2 regions of the Nitrosococcus halophilus Nc 4 genome follow, and region 1 is predicted to be linked to the other one. Evidence: predicted binding sites of a transcription regulator. Region 1 holds the regulator's gene; the other holds the start of a gene.
The links. Region 1 encodes sigma-54, which starts transcription at its own class of promoters, with help from an activator protein. Its sites were predicted from a motif close to TGGCANGNTNCNTGCTT; they were not measured.

Region 1 (3,373 bases):
CGAGGGGAGCTAGATGATCGCAAACAGATCGCGGTGTATCGTGGCAACGTTCATCTTACCCAGGGTACCCTGCGCATCGACTCCGATATTCTAACTATCTACTACACGCCGGGAAAAAAACTGGAAAAAGCCATTGCCGAAGGCCAACCCGCCTGGTATCGGCAACGACCCGACAATAGCGATGAAGATATCCGGGCTAAAGCGCTGCGGATGGAATATCACGCCAACACGGCAACCATTTATCTTTTACAAAAGGCTCATGTCTGGCAGGGTGCCAATGAATTTACCGGTGATCGTATCGTCTACGAAACAGAACATGACATTGTGAGGGGGGAAGGCTCCAAGACGGGGGATGGCCGAGTCCACGTTACGATCCGTCCTGACAACAGTAATACTCCCGGCAGTGAACCTACTCCTGAAAGCTCAACCCCCATCCCGGCAGAGCCAGAGCCCCCGGAAAATCAAGAAGGTGATAACCAGGCGCTCAATCCTGAATTAGCCCATGGGCGAACCACAACTTGGCTAAACTTACGCACCGGTCCCGACACCGATTACAGCAAAGCAGCCCTCCTCCCGCCCCGAACGCCCATCACCATCTTAGAACGACAAGCGGAATGGCTACATATCTCCACACTTGCCGAAGGCGAATCAATAGAAGGTTGGGTCCATGCCGACTTTATTCGCTTGCTAAATGGGCACGGGGAATAAATCCTATTACCCCATGAGCAGGCTATCAGCCTATCATCTTGCCAAATGCTACCAATCCCGCTGGGTGGTCAGGGATGTTTCTCTAGAACTCTCAAGCGGCGAGGTCGTGGGCCTACTCGGCCCCAATGGCGCCGGTAAGACAACCTGTTTCTACATGCTAGTGGGCTTAATTTCAATCGACAAAGGCCTCATATCCCTAGATCACCACGAGATCACCCGCTACCCCATTCACCGCCGGGCCCGTTTAGGGATCAGCTATCTACCCCAAGAGGCCTCGGTTTTCCGGAAGCTGACCGTAGCCGAAAATATTATGGCCATTGCAGAAACCCGGAGCGATCTGACAAAACCGGCTCGCCGACAACTAGTGGACGAGCTGTTGCATGAACTCAATATTACCCATGTGAAAAATACCTTGGGGATGAGCCTCTCCGGCGGAGAACGGCGACGGGTTGAAATTGCCCGCGCCCTGGCAGTAGAACCGCAATTTATACTATTAGACGAGCCTTTTGCCGGAGTAGACCCTATTTCGGTGCTAGACATCCAGGGTATCATCCGGCAACTGACGGAACGGGGGATCGGGGTCTTAATTACCGACCACAATGTCCGGGAAACCCTAGGAATCTGTCAGTATGCTTATATTGTGAATGAAGGCGAAGTCATCGCCAAAGGTCAACCTCAGGAAATTCTGAACAATGAACGAGTAAAGGAAGTTTATTTGGGGTACAATTTTCATCTTTAATAGCTATCATGGCATGTTTATTGCTGTCTATAATAAATAGTAATCCAATAGCAAGTAGAGCTCAGGTATGAAAACCTCTCTCCAACTACGCCTTGGGCAACAACTCACGATGACGCCCCAGTTGCAACAAGCCATTCGCCTGTTGCAGCTCTCGTCCTTGGAATTACAAACGGAAATCCAACAGGCGCTAGAATCAAATCCACTGCTTGAGCAAAGTGAAAGCGAAGAGGGGCAGGAATCTTTAGATACCGATGAAGTAAGGGAAGCCATTACCCCTGAGGGCAATGAATTAAATGCCTCACTGGGCGAGGCAATCCCCGACGAATTGCCGGTAGATAGCAGTTGGAACGATATCTATGACAGCTTACCGCTGCCCGCTGCTTCTGGAGATGAATCCCTACCCGATCTGGAAAACCAAGGCAATCGGGAAGAAACCTTACAAGAACACTTGCTCTGGCAGGCCCGTTTGGTAGCGACTAACGAGAAAGATCTCGCCATTGCCACCGCCATCATCGATTCGATTAATGAAGAAGGCTATTTGTGCAGCACCCTTGAGGAGATACAGCAAAGCCTAGGAGAGGACATTGAGGTTGAGCCTGGGGAAGTGGAAGTCATGTTGCATCAAATACAAAATTTCGACCCTCCTGGTGCCGGGGCTCGTGACTTAGGCGAGTGCCTGCTGTTACAGCTGAAACAATACCCCCCGGGCACCCCCTGGCTAGAAGAAGCAACGCTGTTGTTGTCCCAACATATCGCCACACTGGGTAAACGGGACTATGCCCAATTGATGCGGGCAATGAAACTCTCGGAACAAGAATTAGGGGCAACTATCCACCTGATCCAATCCCTCAACCCACGGCCAGGGACCCAAATACAACCCAGTAAAACCGAATACGTAGTACCTGATGTCTATGTCACCAAGCAAAGTAACAGTTGGCATGTTGAACTTAATCCTGATATCGCGCCACGTCTGCGGGTCAATACCCAGTATGCCAGCCTAATCCGGCGGGCTGATGATAGCCTCACCAACAGCTATCTCAAAAACCAGCTCCAAGAAGCTCGCTGGTTCCTTAAAAGTTTACATAGCCGCAATGAAACATTGCTCAAAGTTGCTTGCTGCATTGTGGAGTGCCAGCAGGGATTTCTTGAACACGGCGAAGAAGCCATGCGCCCTTTAGTGCTCCACGATATTGCAGAAGCCGTCTCCATGCATGAATCCACCATCTCTCGGGTCACGACCAACAAATATATGCATACCCCCCGAGGAATCTATGAGCTAAAATACTTTTTTTCCAGCCATGTGGCTACCAACAGTGGCGGAGAGTGTTCCGCAACTGCCATCCGTGCCCTTATCAAGAAGCTGATTGCTGGGGAAGAGCCCCGCAAACCCCTAAGCGATAGCAAAATCGCGCAAATCTTATCCGAACAAGGAATTAAAGTGGCACGGCGTACCATCGCCAAGTATCGGGAAAACTTGAATATCCCCCCTTCCAATGAACGAAAAAGATTGATCTAAAACGCAAAATAATTAAGGAGCAACCCATGCAAGTGAATCTCACTGGCCATCACGTTGAAATCACTCAAGCCCTGCGGAGCTATGTGGAAAATAAGTGCGAGCGCCTAGAACGCCACTTTGATCAATTGACTAATATTCACGTCGTCCTTAGTGTTGAAAAAAAGAGGCAGAAAGCTGAAGCAACACTGCATGTCAGCAAAGCCAATGTATTTGCCTCCGCCGAAGACGAGGACATGTATGCCGCCATTGACGATCTAGTGGACAAATTAGATCGGCAGATTAAAAAGCACCGGGAGAAACTGACCGACCACCGCCGTAGTGAGGGGGTAATGAAAAAGCAGCAGCAAGGATAGATTAACCAAAGCCATGCAGATTACCGAGCTCCTCATCCCAGAACAAATCGCTGTGGG
Region 2 (3,373 bases), 2.0 Mb from region 1:
AGCGGCGCTGGGTCCGTATTGTCCCCCATATTGTGGATACGGTGTTATTGACGAGCGCTATTGGTTTAACGCTTATTTTGCATCAATATCCGTTCGTGGATGATTGGCTTACGGCAAAGGTCCTGGCACTGATAGGTTATATCGTTTTCGGTAGTATTGCTTTGAAGCGTGGTCGGACTAAGCCCATTCGGATCACTGCAGGGTGTGTGGCCCTGGCCCTATTTGGTTATATGGTTTGGGTCGCCCGCGGCAAGGTTCCTTTTCCATGGGGTTAATGGGTTTGAAGGTTTCCTGTGCGGGGCATCCAATGGCGCCATAGTTATCGGTTTTCGTTATGAGAAACTCGGTGAAGTACCCAGTCCATGGCGGTATGGGGAAGCAGGCGTTTCAGGGCGGCAAAAACATGAGTAGGAACAGTGACATAATAGCGTGCTCGGGGCCGCGGTGATTCTAGAGCATGGATGACTTTTTTGAGTACGGACTCAGGGGGAAGGGTAAAGGGGACGGCGGGCCCGCGTTTTTTTAGGCGTTGCTCCATAGCGCGATAGGTTTGGCGGTGAGCGCTGTGTTCAGGGTCGATGTTTTCCAGGTACTTCCGGTATGAGTTGTGGCGGAATTGGCTGCTGATGGGTCCGGGCTCAATAACAGAGACCCTAATTCCGCTTCCATAAAGCTCTAGGCGAAGGGTGTCTGCTAAGGCTTCCAAAGCATATTTGCTGGCGTTATAAGCTCCGCGAAAGGGCAAGGCGATAAAGCCGAGCACAGAACTGTTATAAATGATGCGGCCCGCACCTTGATTGCGCATGGCGGGGATCAGGCGGTTGGTCAATTCCTGAGTCCCTAGGGTATTGGTTTCTAATTGGGCCCGCAATACTTCCCGGCGTAAATCTTCCACGGCACCCGGCTGGCCGTAAGCTGCATTATTGAACAGGGCATAAAGTTGTCCCTCCGTTCGTTCCAGAACGGTGTCCACTGTATTAGCAATGGAGGCATCATCGCTGAGTTCAAGGGGAATGGCTTCTAGGCCCTCAGCCGTGAGTTCTTCAAGATCTTGGGTTTGGCGTGCCGTGGCGAAGACACGATAACCGCGGGTTTGTAATCCCTTGGCAACGCAGCGACCAATGCCGCTAGAGCAACCCGTCACCAACACGGATTTAGAAGCAAAATTCTGGATCATAAGTGCTTACAGCGTAGTTTTTCTTGTATGTTAACTTAATCGTCGCTTGCAACCTAGTCTGCGCCATTACGTCCACCTCACCAGAGGCAAACTGCACCCATCTCAACCCGGTCTCTGGGGCCCAGGCAACAAAGTATGCCAGGATGACAAGGCAAGCGCTATTGCCGCCTGCGGCAATTATTTGCCGGGTGAGGGTAGCCTGTCGGTAAGCCTTTAGTTTCTATCTATCTGATTTTTAGCACTACTCCTAGGTGGCATAACCCTTGCCTATCTTTAGGGTAATTCAGTTTATTGATTGCCGGGAGTGAGTTATGTCTATTTCCTTTGATTCGGCATTGGGAATTCATCCTTATGCTTTGAGCCTTTGGTCTCGGCGCGCCGAATTATTGGCAGCCAATCTCGCTAATGCTGATACGCCGGGCTATAAGGCAAGGGATATCGATTTTAAAACGGCCCTGCAGCAGGCTCAGGGCCAGGGAGCAGCCCTGCCACTGCAAGTCACCCATGGGAGGCATTTGCCTTCTGCGGCAGGGCATCCCCCTGGAGGAGAGGCCCTTTATCGCCTTCCCCTGCAAGCTTCCATCGACGGCAATACGGTGGATAGCCAGGTGGAGCACGGAAAATTCATGCAGAATGCGCTCCAATATCAAGCCAGCCTCCACTTCCTGAGTGGCAGCTTTAAAGGATTGCAGTCGGCCCTGAAGGGAGAGTAGCGCCATGTCGTTGTTCAACATCATCGATATTTCGGGCACTGCGATGAGTGCCCAAACCTTGCGGCTGAATACTACCGCCAGCAATCTCGCCAATGCCGATAGTGTCAGCAGTAGCGTAAATCAGACTTATCGGGCCCGCCATCCGGTATTTGCTACTGTGTTGAATGATTTTAATCAAGAGGAGGCTACAGGAGGGGTGCAAGTGTTGGGAGTGGTGGAGAGCAAGGCTCCGCTACAGCAGGAGTATGCTCCTGATCACCCCATGGCCAACGAGGCAGGATACATTTTTCATCCTAATGTGAATCCCATTGAGGAAATGGCCAATATGATTTCGGCTTCACGCAGTTATCAGAACAGCGTGGAGGTTGCCAATACTTCCAAACAGTTACTGTTACGCACCCTGCAATTGGGTGAATAGCGGATAGGGAAAGCATCAAATAATGGTTACCGCCACCCATTCCAACCTGGATATTTATAAAGAATTAGGGCTGACCCGACCACCCGATAAAAAGCCTCAAAACACCGAATTGGGGTTAGAGCAATTTCTGAAATTAATGACCACCCAGCTTAATCATCAGGACCCTTTTGAGCCCATGGATAATAGCACCTTCCTTGGCCAGATGGCTCAGTTTGGGACGGTGAGTGGAATTCAAGATCTACAAAACTCCTTTAAAGAACTCAGCGGTTCCATGCAGTCCAATCAAGCGCTGCAAGCTTCGGGTTTAGTTGGCCGCTCGGTATTAGTGCCTTCGGAGTTCGGTGCGCTGGAGGCGGAGGGCTCTTTGCGGGGAGCTGTCAAGTTGCCTTCAGAAGCAAGCAGCCTGCAATTGAAAATTTTTGATCAATCCGGCCAGTTGGTCCGGTCCTTAGATCTGGGAGCAGGCCAAAGCGGAACCGTTCACTTTGCCTGGGATGGCTTCAAGGAGGATGGGACCTCAGCCGCGCCTGGGCTTTATCAATTCAAGGTGGAAGGAGTGGTCGATGGCAGCCCCCAAGCCTTGCCTTCATTTACGGTAGCGCGGGTGGACAGCGTGGTTATCGGGGAAGGGGGCGAGGGGTTGACGCTCAATCTGGCGGGGCAGGGGTCGGTGCCTTTTGGTCAAGTGGAACAAATTTTATAGGGTCTTGGGCCGAGGAGAAATGTTATGTCGTTTAATACTTCGCTTAGTGGTCTGAATGCCGCATCCTCTGATCTGGATGTGGTCTCAAATAATATCGCCAATGCCAACACTACGGGTTTTAAAAGGTCGCGGGCCGAATTTGCCGATATTTTTGCCGTTTCCTCTTTCGGTAGCCCGAAGACGGCGGTGGGCAGTGGTGTTCTGCTCAACCGGGCAGCCCAGCAGTTTGATCAGGGAAATTTAGACTTCACGCAAAACATTCTGGATCTGGCGGTTAGTGGTCGGGGGTTTTTTGCTTTGTCCCCCAACTTAACCAACAATGAATTGGTCTATTCCCGGGCAGGTGCCTTTAGTATCAATAA

Region 2: flgB (flagellar basal body rod protein FlgB) is a predicted target of sigma-54. The motif match lies at 1,430-1,446, and genes of this name have one in related genera.

The regions. Positions count from the first base shown of each region.
Region 1 is NC_013960.1:328,841-332,213, reverse strand. It holds gene lptA (lipopolysaccharide transport periplasmic protein LptA) at 1-708, shown strand, start outside; gene lptB (LPS export ABC transporter ATP-binding protein) at 722-1,447, shown strand; gene NHAL_RS01635 (RNA polymerase factor sigma-54) at 1,515-2,963, shown strand; gene hpf (ribosome hibernation-promoting factor, HPF/YfiA family) at 2,990-3,316, shown strand; gene ptsN (PTS IIA-like nitrogen regulatory protein PtsN) at 3,330-3,373, shown strand, end outside.
Region 2 is NC_013960.1:2,395,788-2,399,160, forward strand. It holds gene NHAL_RS11280 (SirB2 family protein) at 1-275, shown strand, start outside; gene NHAL_RS11285 (SDR family NAD(P)-dependent oxidoreductase) at 320-1,177, opposite strand; gene flgB (flagellar basal body rod protein FlgB) at 1,489-1,890, shown strand; gene flgC (flagellar basal body rod protein FlgC) at 1,895-2,308, shown strand; gene NHAL_RS11300 (flagellar hook assembly protein FlgD) at 2,331-3,011, shown strand; gene flgE (flagellar hook protein FlgE) at 3,036-3,373, shown strand, end outside.